Regions from separate parts of the Paenibacillus sp. FSL R7-0302 genome, predicted to be linked through region 3. Evidence: predicted binding sites of a transcription regulator. Region 3 holds the regulator's gene; each other region holds the start of a gene.
What was found. Region 3 encodes LexA, which represses DNA repair genes until DNA is damaged. Its sites were predicted from a motif close to CGAACATATGTTCG; they were not measured.

Region 1 (4,284 bases), 1.4 Mb from region 3:
GAGCGTCTGCTCAGGATGGCCGATGAAGTCCATATGGACAGCATCGTCATCATTGCCGCTCTGCGGGAAGCCGGAGAGGAATTGTTCATCTAACTGCTGCGGGAACATTCCCTGCAGCTGGCGGATGACCTCCGAAGGCAGCAGCGCCTTCCCCTCATCGTCAGCTACAGCATAGCTGATCCACAGCTTCCTGCTGGCCGTCGTAAGCGCATTGTAGATCAGGAAGCGCTCATCCAGCAGCTTCCGGGAGGAGCCCGGCGCAAGCTCCATCCCGGACTTCTCCAGCAGGAGGCGTTCCCCTTCGGAAAGAATGCCGTCTTCCTTGAACTGCGCCGGCACCACTCCTTCGTTGAAACCGAGCAGGAAGGCATACTTCACCCCCGACACCCGGGTACGGTCCATCGTACCTACCAGCACCTGGTCAAGTGCCGGCGGGACGAGCCCCATCTTAAGCTCAGCCAGCCCGGTCTCCAGCACCCCGGCGAACAGGCTGAATTCTATCCGTTCCTTGCCCATCATCTCGGCAATCTGGTCCAGCAGACCCAGAACAGCGCCCCAGAGCTGGCTATGCTCCCGGGCGGCTTCCGGGCGGCCTTGCTTCAGAGACTCCGCTCCCATCCCTTCGAGCTTCCGTGCCGCTTCCGTATCCTCCAGCAGCAGATATACCGCCCGGCATAGCTCCAGACCGCTGCGGCTGGCTTTGATTCTCTGCTCAAATGCCTGCAGCGGTTCCGCAACCGCCTTCCGGCAGGCCTCCATCCTTGCCAGCATCGCTTCATCTACAGCTTCACTGCCCTCCAGCGAGAGGCGCGGAATCCCCTTCCAGGAGCGCCCGTTCGTCCAGCGGGAGCCGTGAATGCCGCAGGCCAGCACGTAGTTCTCCAGCTCATCCATATGGGCGCGGGTAATGCTTCCGTCCAGCGGCAGCAGCAGCTCTGTCTTCACGCAGCGGAACACATCCTCATAACGCCAGCGGCGGCGGACGACATCCAGGGCCGAGCGGATGAATTCCACCAGCGGATGATGCAGCTCACTTAGCTTCTGGTCCAGGAAGAACGGAACGCCGAAGTCCTGAAATAACGGGGCAATCAGCGGCTCATAATCAGCCATATTACGCATGAATACCGCCATTTCCCCATATTTGGCTCCCGATTCTCTGGCCAGGGCCTGCATCTCGCGCAGCACGCCCTCCACCTCGGTGCGGCGTGAAGCCCCAGCCCGGATGCTGATAGCTTCCTTCACCTGTTCAGCCGGTCCTGTCCAGGGATGCCGGCGCTGTAGTCCGCGCTCCAGATGCGCGAGTACCGGACTGTCCTTGAACCTTGGCAGGACGGGCGGAGCCAGCAGTTCATCCCACACGGTAAGTCCCATCTCTTCTGCTAATCCCCGCAGCTTAATGTAAGTAACCGCCGCCGGATGGAACAGCTCCAGTTCATGCGGGGCACCGCCCGGCGGATAGATCCGGTCCAGTGTAAGCGCAATGGTCATGGTGTCCGCGTACTGCATCAGCTCACGCAAGACGATGAATTCCTGGTTGCTAAAGCCGTGGAAGCCGTCCACCCAGATCTCGGCGCCGCGGATATAGGCAGAGTCCGCAATATGCTCAGCCAGTTCGGCCAGTCTGTCCTCTTCATCTATATAGAGCTGTGACATCTCCTGGTCCAGCTCACTGAAGACGAGATGCAGATCATCCAGCTTCCCGGCCAGAATAGGGCTGCCCAGCGTGGCATCCCGCATTCTGCCGATCTGCTCCTCCAGGTCTCCGGCTCCAAGACAGCAGCGCTTAAGCTCCGTGTGCAGACTGCTGAGCCGCTCCACAAATCCCGGCCGGTCCGAGGAAGCCCCGAACAGCTTCAGCTCCTCCTTGCGCTTGCTTATAATCTTGTAGATCAGCATCTTCTTGCCTTCTTCACTGATTGGCAGACTTGCGCTGCCGCCGGTCTCCTGCTTCACCCGGTAGGCAAGCCGCGAGAAGCTGAGCGTCTGGGCGCGCAGACTTCCCTTCACGCCGCCCGCCGCCAGCAGTCCCCGTTCCGCTCCGAACGATCCCTGCTCGGGAACAAGTATAATGATTGGGGCCCCCAGCGGCTCTGCCTTCAGCCTGGAGGACACCCGCTCCCATATTGTAGTCGTCTTGCCGCTGCCCGAGCGGCCGATGATGAAGTTAACCGTCATTTCAGCAGACTCCTTCCGTTGAACCCTGGCACTCAATGCAATACCAGAATCTATGAAACTTCTCGTCTCAATAGTATAGCATACCTCCATCGCACGCTCCAGAACGTACGTTTGCCATTGTTTGCAAATACACAAATAAAAGACTCTCCCGGAGCCGCGCAAACGGCAGACGGAAAAGTCTGAATAAACTCATCAGCTATCGCAGCTATTCTGGTTTTGAACCACCTTTTAACTATACCAAAATGCATCAAAAAAGAGCCTCTATAAAAGAGACTCTTCCCGCAAAACCGGCTGGCCCGCCGGATCTGACACTTCTATTTACTCCGCACCTCAAAGATGGCGAACTTCAGATAATGCCCCTCGTCCACGCCGAGAATCTGCGGATGATCCTTGCCTGCGGCCCGCCATTCGATCAGCCTCAGCACCTTGCCGGCATCCTTGGCCGCCTCCATGATCGTGTCCAGGAACAGCTGCGGCTGCATGTGGTATGAACAGCTGGCCGTGACCAGATATCCGCCGTCATTCACCAGCTTCATGCCCTGCAGATTGATGTCCTTGTAGCCGCGTACAGCCCCTGCGACTGCACTTTTGGTCTTAGCAAAAGCAGGCGGGTCCAGAATCACGACATCCCATGTGCGTCCGCCCCCGGCGGTCATCGGCTTCGCGGTGTCCGCCTTGGCAACCGGCTTGCTGCCGTTTTTTCCTTCCGCCGCTGCGCCGCTTGTAGCCCGCTCGGTCCGTTCCTCCTGCCCCTTGACCTGATTACGCAGGAAGGCAAATGCATCATCTACCACGAATTCCACCCGGTCACTGAATCCGTTGATCTCCACATTGGCCTTAGCACTCTCGATGGCATGCGCAGACACATCCAGGCAGGTTACCTTCTTGGCACCATACTTGCAGGCATGCAGTGTGAAGCTTCCAGTATGCGCAAAGCATTCCAGCACAGTTGCCCCATCCCAGTAAGGGAATGTAACAGGCTTGCCGCTTTTATTGACCGGCAGTGTCTGGATGGAACCATCCTCGGCAGCTACGCTCTGCAGTGTAATTCCGCTGCGCCCGCCCCAGCCCTTCATCAGCGGGGCAATCGATGCCCTGTTCTCCCGCTGATCGAAGAAGTAACCGGTCTTCTGCCCCTCTTCAATATCAACGATGACCTTCAGCCCGTTCTCACTTACGGTAATGTGGCGCGGACATTCGCCGTAGAGCACGCCCGTGGTCTGTTCCAACCCCTCCAGCTCCCGCACACTGACATCGCTGCGCTCGTAGATGCCACGCGGCGCCATCACCTGCACCAGCGCCTCCACAATCTCAGAGCGGTGCTGATCCATAGCCAGTGTCAGCAGCTGCACTACAAGGACTTCACCGAAGCGGTCAATGATCAGCCCCGGCAGGAAATCCGCTTCCCCATAGACCAGACGGTAAGCGTCCGCCCCCGGCAGGAAGCGTTCCCTGTGCCGCAGACAGTCCGCGAACCGCTGTGCAAAAAACGCCGTGTCCATTGCCGCCAGCTTATGCTGCGACAGAATTCTCACCCGGATCTGCGAAGCCGGATTATAATACCCGGTAGCCAAGTACCGCCCCTGATTTGTCAGAACATCCACCAGTCCGCCTGCCTGCGGCTCTCCGTCTACAGATGCTACTTCACTGGCATAGACCCATGGATGGCCCTGCTCCAGTCTTTTTTTACGGTTGCGTTCCAGAATTACTGATGCCAATACCTTCAACTCCCTATTCTTGTTGCCAGATTAATATACATGTCCTATGCCTGGCGTTCATATATTGGTACAACCCCCGTTCAAAAAGGAGCCTGTCCTTATGATCCGTGAACTGCTATTCCCTATCCTCTACGGTCTTGTCATATTCCTCGCCGGGATGAAGGTGATGGAAGCCTCGCTGTCGCGGCTGGCCGGTCCGCTGCTGAATCGCAGCCTGCACAAGGCTACCTCCACACCGGCCAAAGGCCTGATCGTCAGCGCCCTGCTGTCGGCGCTGCTGCAGAGCAGCACCGCTGTAACGGTGCTGACCATCGGCATGGTCAATGCCGGGCTGCTGACCTATGCCCGCACGCTCGGCATTATTCTCGGCAGCAACATCGGCACCTGCCTG
Region 2 (4,284 bases), 140 kb from region 3:
CTTTTGCAGCAAACGTCGCTCTTGCCGTTGGATTTCATTCCGACGTTCACGAGTTTCTTTCTCAGCTTCGGTACGGATTCTATGAACTTCGTCCTTAGCCTCAAGTACCGTTTCCTTCTTCAGCGCCTCCGCCTCTTTCTTCGCGTTCTCCACGATGACTACGGCTTCTTTCTCTGCGCTGGAAATCTTAGCTTCTGCAAGGGATTTACGAATAAAATAACCGAATCCAAAGAATGCTGCAGCTACAACGAGAACGACTATGACCCAGATCAATGGATCCATCTGTTCACCTCCTCGTTGATATCCTCCAAGGCTCTTCCCTTGGGTATTTGTGCAGTTGTTAAACTATCCGTTCATCACCATACAAAAAACCGGTAATACACCGATTGCCATACTGCACATGCTGCACATGCACATTGCCCGCCTTATCCGGCGATTACATTTCATATGAGTTGTACGCGAACCGGAACATAAGAGTCTGCTTTTTGGGAAGGAAAAAGGAATCTTAGTTTATGCCGATTCATGTTATATTTTATTATTTATAAAAAGACCTTGTCAAGAGAGTCGATAACCGCAATTAAGTCAAGAGAATCAATCCGGGAAGTAAAACTCCTCTTCTTCCCCCTCAGAATTCTCCTCTTCACGCAGAATCCCGATCACCTGGCGCACCATTTCACCCGAGAATCCCCGGCGCATGAGGAACGCCCCTGTCTTCCGCCGTTTGTCGTTCACTTCTCCCCGGATCGTATTCCATTTCTTCCGTCCGGTCAGCAGCGCGCTCTCCAGCTCCTGCTCGGGTGTGATCTCATCCAGCGCTTCCGCAATCAGCGACTTATCAATTCCTTTCTCCCGCAGCTCCTGCCGGATCCACATCTTGCCCTTACGCTGATTCACAATCCGCTGCTCCGCCCACTGCTTGGCGTACAAGGGATCATCAAGCAGACGTTCCTCCTGCAGGCGGAGCAGAACTTCGGCAATAACAGTCTCCCCTATTTCCTTCTCCCTTAAACGGCGGGCCATCTCCTGTGCGGTTCTGGGCTTGCGCTCCAGATACCTAAGCCCCTCCACATACGCCCGCTGGCGCTCGTCTGCGGCAACAATATCCTCCAGATCTGCTTTTACAAAAGTACTCCCGGTAATCATCCGGTATTTAATCATGACATCTTCATGAACAGTCATGTTGTAGTCTCCGAAATGGATTAGATAACGAAAATTAGACTTCTTAAGCCGCTCTACCTTTGTAATTACCAGCTCTTGATCTGCCGGGAAATCCGCCAGCACCTGCTGCTCATCCTGTTCTTCGAATTCCTCATCCAATTGTATAACCATCCTGCCGATCACCTGCTTAAGCTGAAATATTTGCGAAAAGGCACCCTGTAATATCCTCCACAGGGCGCCTATCCATCATGACTTCATTATTCAATTAGAAGTAGAGGAGTACTTAATTACTCGATCTCAAGCAGCAATTTCTCTTCTTCCTCTTGCTCCGCAACCACATCTGCTTCAGATGGTGCCGCTACCAGAGTTGTCAGATTACTTGCCTCACGGATCTTGTTCTCAATCAGCAGAGCAATATCCTGATGTTCCTTCAGGAACTGCTTGGAATTCTCCCGTCCTTGACCCAGACGTTCGCCTTCATAAGAATACCAGGCACCGCTCTTGTTGACAATATCCATCTCCGTACCGATATCCACAAGGCTTCCCTCTCTGGAGATTCCTTCGCCGTACATGATATCTACATCCGCTTGCTTGAACGGAGGCGCTACCTTGTTCTTCACAACCTTGATCTTCGTACGGTTACCCACAACATCGTTACCCATCTTGATACTCTCTACCCGGCGCACATCCAGACGGACGGAGGAGTAGAATTTCAGAGCGCGTCCACCCGGAGTGGTCTCTGGGTTACCGAACATTACGCCAATCTTCTCACGAAGCTGGTTAATGAAGATCGCAATGGTGTTGGATTTGTTAATGGCGCCTGACAGCTTCCGCAAGGCCTGAGACATCAGACGGGCCTGCAAGCCTACGTGGGAATCACCCATGTCGCCTTCAATTTCCGCCTTAGGTACCAGTGCTGCTACAGAGTCAACTACAATGATGTCTACTGCTCCGCTGCGTACAAGCGCTTCAGCGATTTCCAGGGCCTGTTCACCCGTATCAGGCTGGGACAGCAGCAGCTCATCAATGTTAACGCCAAGCGCCTTGGCATACTTGGGATCAAGCGCATGCTCAGCATCGATGAAGGCAGCTTGTCCGCCCTGCTTCTGTACTTCAGCGATCGCATGAAGTGCAACCGTCGTCTTACCGGAAGATTCCGGTCCATATACTTCAATAATACGTCCTTTGGGAAGTCCGCCAATACCTAGTGCAATATCAAGTGCCAAAGATCCGCTAGGTACAACTTCCACTTTCATGTGAGTGGATTCTCCCAGTTTCATTACCGAACCTTTACCGAATTGTTTTTCTATTTGACGAAGCGCCATATCAAGCGCTGCACGACGATCTGACAATCAGACCACTTCCTTCACTGTTTATAGTATTATAATAACGTGTTTTGAAGGGCTTGCCAAGTCTTTTTTAGAACATACATTCGTTTTTTTTGCTCCCAGGGATAATACTCCCTTTTATTGTAAGATGCAGGCCTCCTTCCGGATGCAAAACTCAGCAGGTGCTTCTCTTCCGCTTCTTACGTTAACAGGAACAGCCATAGGATAATTTGTTATACCTAATATAAAACAAAAAACCGCAGCATGATCGCTCAAGCCACGGTTCTTCCGTATACATGAATTATATACCGGCACGTACAGTTATTGCAAGGCCGAGCCTTCCAATGGAGTGGCAACCTTGCGTTCTTCCAGGCGGCGCCACAATCGGTACAGCAGCGCCTTGACGGTGCGCAGGCGGATGTTGTCACGGGTGCCCTTCAGATTCAGCTCATATACCTCTGTCTTGCAGCCCCGCTCAGCCAGTCCTACGAACACAAGACCCACCGGCTTACGCTCGGAATATCCCGGTCCGGCTACACCGGTAACCGATAAGCCGAAGTCCGTGTCACCGATCATACGCACCTGCTCAGCCAGCACCTCCGCAACCTCGCGGCTCACCGCTCCCGGGGCATCCGGGCCTTCAAGCATGGCGGAAGGCACATTCAGCAGTTTCTTCTTAATATCATTGGAATAACACACGATCCCCCCGGCAAACATGGAGGCGCTGCCCGGAATATTCGTAATACTCTCCATCAGCAGACCGCCCGTACAGCTCTCGGCAGCACTCAGCGTGAGTCCCGCATCCGCCATCCAGTCCACAATCAGCTGCTCCAGCGGCACATCGATGTTAGCATACAGATGCTCCGGCAGAATGTCAGCAATCGTCTTCTCGAGAGCATCGAGCTTGACCATAGCTTCCCGCTCGGACGGCGCCTTGGTGGAGATGCGCACGGTCACTTCGCCTTCCTTGGCATACGGGGCAATCGTTGGATCGCTCTGGCTGCGGATCAGCTCAATCAGCTTGTCCTCCAGCAGCGACTCGCCAATCCCGGCGAACTTCAGCATCTTCGAGTAGAGCGGCATTTCACCAGTAAGAGCATGCTGCTGAAGCCATGGCTTGGCCTTATCCGTGAACATCGGCTTCATCTCCCGGGGCGGGCCGGGCAGCACGATATAATATTTGTCTTCTTCTGCAAAAGCAATCCCTACCGCAAGGCCGGCATCATTGGACAGAGGAGTCGTCCCTTCAATGACAAGCGCCTGCTTGCGGTTATTCTCAGTCATTACAATCTTGCGGTCATCGAAGAAGCGCTGCACATGATCCATGGCCAGCTGGTCGATATGCAGGGTCCGGCCAAGCGCCGCAGCCAGCGCATCCTTGGTCAGGTCATCCTCGGTCGGGCCAATCCCGCCCGTGAACAATATAACATCCGCCCGGCTCTGAGCAATCCGGATCGCTTCCAGAAGGCGGCTTTTGTTATCTCCCACAACGGTCTGAAAATAAACGTCAATGCCTAATGCAGCCAGCTCGACTGAAAGAAACTGGGCATTGCTGTTCACGATTTGTCCAAGTAAAAGTTCTGTTCCAACGGCAATAATCTCTGCTTTCATAGCTGACGTTCTCCTCCTGATTGTAGGTATCCTGCAAGGTTCAGCCTGTTCTTAACGTCTCAGGCTTTGTTCAAATCCAGCAGATCCTTGTTCTTCACGAAATAATCAATGCCAGAGTAAATGGTAATGATGGCTGCCGCCCAGATCGCAATGTCATCCACAGGGATACTGACGAACTGGAACGGGA
Region 3 (4,284 bases):
TCTGGCGAATATTCGCTGATCAGAACACCTTGGATGAGCGGCATAGCCTTAAGCGAAAATCCATTCACGTTCCCTCCCAGGTTTTATAGATTATTCTTCAATGGGAACCGGGGACCGGAAGGCATACCATAGCAGTCCATAAGCTATTCCGAAGTAAAGGATTACACCCAGTATGGATATGGACAGAAGAATGAGGATAACTTTATTTCCATTCATACATTTATCTCCTACTTAAAAAAACTCTCCCGATTTTTAGTATGGGGGAGAGGAGTGAAGATGACGACTGAGCAAAGCCCTTACATCATAATATAAAGGAATTATAACTTCAGATCAATCCATTTTACATACTATTCCATCTCCTATATACTTAACCAGAAGAGAATCCTAGTGGCAGACATGGGAGCGGATGATGAAGAATACATATAAGATTATGCTTTCGCTGATGCTCATCCTGGCGTTGATAGGTCCGGTGGCTGGGGCGGAAGGAGCGGCTGTGCCAGCGGAGACCCAAGCGAGGCTTATGGAGCAATATGGGCTGGATGCGCCGCCTCTGCCGGTGTGGGATTGGAGCAGCATGGATGTCGGGGGCAGTGGTATTAGCAGTGGGATGCTGTTCGTGTACCGGATGATGTTGAATCCGCTGGGGGTCATGCTGCAAGAGATACTATATATTCTGTAGTAGAGGGGGAAAAGAATGAATTCGCTTTATGATACGCCAATCCCTGCACGCAGAGTCCGCAGGAGATCGGGCGGTAAGTCGTTACTGGTCCTTATCCTAGTTCTGATTGTGATGGCGGTTACGAATCCGGGAAAGGAAGCATTCAGTGAATATTCTGTAAAGAATCTGGAGAATACGCTTGATCAGGAAATAGGCGACGGAATTACCAAACTGGTGGCCCAGCCTGTAATTGAGTCATTGACCAAGAGGGATAACTACATTTTGTTCTCTGTATTCAGTGTACCGGACCTTAAGAATACCAATTTTTTTACCCGGGATGGCGGGGCCACGAAGAAGTATATCGGATTGTTCAAAATCCTGTTTATTAAGCTGTAAATATGGTTTACATATTGTTCCATAACCCGGTATAATTGAATAGATTCGAGACGGAATCTTTAATATGGTTGTGGAACAAGGAGGAACGAAGTTGAATACGGCTTATAAAGTTCTGTCCAGTGATGCTGATCTCTTCGCTGCCGCACTGGCACAGGTACAGGTCTACGTCGTTCAGCTGGTTGATGGCAAACCGCATGTGATTGCTGATTATGCCGGACCTGTACAGAAATGGACACCGGAGTACATAGTGCTGGCCGGAATGACTTATAGACGCGATGAATTTGAATTCCGGGTACGATTGAACAAGAAGTGAGCAGAATTCGCTACCCGCTGTCTGCGGCTCTAACATTACTGCCGAATCACACAATCTTTGGAGTCATTCTTGGCATCTCTTATACTATCCAAGTGTAAAAGAGGTGTAAAGATGAGCCAAAGAGAACGTAACCGGATTCGCAGAGCCATTAATGTCCTGCTGACACAGCGGGCTGTCCTGCTGGAGAGACTGGAAGAAATCAATGAGAATCTGCGCAGAGTGCCTAGAGGTTCGCGGGCCAGAAGAGAGCTACTGGCAGCCAGAGAATCGATCCGCGAGGCCATTCGTTTGAATACGGTGGCTATCCGTCTGTTGAGAAGTGTGCTGTAGTCTGTATCCTCTCTAATTCATAGGAGTCACAGGAACCCTTGGGGCGCAATCTGGCGTCTCAAGGGTTTTTGTGACGTTCCTATTCCCGGATGGTGACACGGGTACCTATAGGTACGAGGGCGGCTAGAGCCAGAACATCTGCATTGTACATACGGATACAGCCGTGAGAGACCATATGGCCGATGGAGGAGGGGTCATTGGTTCCGTGGATGCCGTAGTGCGGCTTGGACAGTCCCATCCAGAAGGCACCGAACGGGCCGCCCGGATTGGGCTGCTTGTTAATGATGGTGTATTCGCCTACAGGCGAGACGGTTAACATTTTGCCGATGCCGACAGGGAAGCCTCTGGTGACAACGTCATTATCCAGCAGGTACAGCATGCGCTGTGACAGATCGACGATAATTCGGTAATTGGGCATACAGATCAGCACTCCTTTGTAACAGGATATGTGCGGAGCTATGCAGCGGTTCGCAGAAAAATGGCCAAAAAGCCGAGTGCGAACAAATGTTTGCATTCGACTTTTTGGCCATTATACAAAGTGAAATGAACAGAAAACAGGCTGCTTCGCATGGTGCGGAGCAGCCTGTTCTTAAGCGGGGAGTAGATTAGTGGATATCGCGGAATAATCCGATGACCCGTCCCAAAATCGTAACGCGGTTAAGGCGAAGAGGCTCATATGCCGGATTCTCCGGCTGCAGCCTGATATGATCCCGTTCCTTGTAGAAGGTCTTGACAGTTGCTTCATCTTCTTCGGTCATCGCTACAACAATATCGCCGTTGTCGGCAGTCTGCTGCTGGCGTACGATGACATAATCCCCGTTCATAATTCCGGCATCCACCATACTGTCACCAAGAACAGATAGCATAAATACCTTGTTATCGCCTACATAATGAGCAGGCAAAGGGAAGTAATCCTCAATATTCTCTGTAGCTGTAATAGGAACACCAGCTGTAACCTTACCCACTACCGGGATGCGGGTAACGGTCTGGACGAATTGATGCACATTCTCTGAATCTTCCTGACCGAGTAATTCAATGGCACGCGGTTTCGTTGGGTCACGCCGGATCAGGCCCTTCTTCTCAAGCCGGTCCAAGTGACCATGCACGGTGGAGCTGGAGGCCAGTCCGACAGCCTCGCCAATCTCGCGGACGGACGGAGGATAACCCTTGCTGCGGACTTCATTACGTATAAATTCCAGGATCGCCAGCTGACGACTAGAAATCTTTGACATCGGTATCAACCCCATATACTATGTTTGGGAAAATTATAACATAGAACTTCCGTTCGTACAAACATAAGTTCTAAAATGAGGAAAATAAGAGAACGAAAAAATAGAGAACAAACGTTCCGAAAAAACTATTGATCGAAACACATGTTCGTGTTATATTATTTTCGAAAGCAAGAACATGTGTTTGGAGGATGATGATCATGTTAAAGTATAGTACATACAACAGCATTTACAATAATGAGGATATCAAGGTGTCCGCTCCCGGTAATCCAACTGCTCATAGTAATGTAACCAAGATCAAGGGCGCGATTCTTCATAGTCTCTCTGCGCTATCATCACTATTCCGTCAGGTCAGCCTGATGAAGCTGCTTCTGGTGCTAATGCTTGTTATTTCGGGATTCACTGTGGTGGGGAATGTTTTTGCCGGTTCGGTCTCTTCAATGAAGCCGGATAAGCGGATCGTAGTCGAACGCGGAGATACCTTATGGAGCATTGCGTTAAGCAACAAGCCTGAGGACATGAAGACAGCCGTATATATAGAAGGAATAATGAAGAGTAATCATTTGGAGAACAGCTTCATTAAGGCCGGAGATATTCTGACTTTACCTTTATACTGAAGGAATGCAGCAGGCTAGTGATCGACTTGGAGAGCTTTCAGGGGGTAGACCTTGACAAGCTCTTTTTCTCATGGCAAAGTTAAAATGAATTTAGAGGGAGGGAAACGTATTGAATATTGACGAATTGGTCGCACGCATCAATGAATTGGCACGCAAAGCTAAGAACGGCGGCCTGAATGAAGAGGAACTGGCTGAACGTGCCAAGCTCCGTGAGATTTACCTGGGGAATATCCGCACTAACTTTCGGGCCCAGCTTGATACTATCGAAATTGTGGACAATCCGGAGCATGAAGAGGGCAATAACGGACTTAAGCATTAGCCTGTTGCCTTTTCATAGATAATACAGGATGACTAGGGGGAACTTACATGGCCCGTTCTTGGGAAAGAATGGTTCAACGCAACACCAAGCAAATTAACCAGCAGCGAAAGAAGCAGGGGAAGGATTCCATTTACACTTCCAGCACAAAGACTGCCGCGAAAAGCATCGATATTTTCAAAGGCCGGAATATTGTATTCCCCGTTGTACTGATGCTGCTTGGCATCATGTTCTGGGTGGTCGGCTCGATTGACGAAGCTAAAGGAAGCGGGATTCTGGCCAACTGGCTGGGGGTAGTGCTGTACTTCCTGCTCGCTGCGCTGCTGTTCTTCCGCCGTCCATTCCTTAAGGTTGAGCGTGCGCGTATCTCTACTATTAAATACAACCGCGAACGCTTCCTGGCTGCGGCGGATATTGAGAAGATC

Region 1: the regulator LexA is predicted to act here: its motif matches at 2,276-2,289, upstream of addB (helicase-exonuclease AddAB subunit AddB).
Region 2: the regulator LexA is predicted to act here: its motif matches at 2,580-2,593, upstream of recA (recombinase RecA).

What each region holds. Positions count from the first base shown of each region.
Region 1 is NZ_JBBOWB010000001.1:1,029,569-1,033,852, reverse strand. It holds gene addB (helicase-exonuclease AddAB subunit AddB) at 1-2,175, opposite strand, end outside; gene MKY96_RS04450 (class I SAM-dependent rRNA methyltransferase) at 2,490-3,893, opposite strand; gene MKY96_RS04445 (Na/Pi cotransporter family protein) at 3,994-4,284, shown strand, end outside.
Region 2 is NZ_JBBOWB010000001.1:2,303,928-2,308,211, reverse strand. It holds gene rny (ribonuclease Y) at 1-282, opposite strand, end outside; gene MKY96_RS10045 (regulatory protein RecX) at 592-1,329, opposite strand; gene recA (recombinase RecA) at 1,446-2,510, opposite strand; gene MKY96_RS10035 (competence/damage-inducible protein A) at 2,808-4,097, opposite strand; gene pgsA (CDP-diacylglycerol--glycerol-3-phosphate 3-phosphatidyltransferase) at 4,157-4,284, opposite strand, start outside.
Region 3 is NZ_JBBOWB010000001.1:2,442,627-2,446,910, forward strand. It holds gene MKY96_RS10670 (hypothetical protein) at 91-216, opposite strand; gene MKY96_RS10675 (hypothetical protein) at 431-679, shown strand; gene MKY96_RS10680 (hypothetical protein) at 695-1,054, shown strand; gene MKY96_RS10685 (hypothetical protein) at 1,146-1,367, shown strand; gene MKY96_RS10690 (hypothetical protein) at 1,479-1,697, shown strand; gene MKY96_RS10695 (L,D-transpeptidase) at 1,777-2,115, opposite strand; gene lexA (transcriptional repressor LexA) at 2,303-2,929, opposite strand; gene MKY96_RS10705 (LysM peptidoglycan-binding domain-containing protein) at 3,127-3,543, shown strand; gene MKY96_RS10710 (DUF896 domain-containing protein) at 3,653-3,862, shown strand; gene MKY96_RS10715 (hypothetical protein) at 3,910-4,284, shown strand, end outside.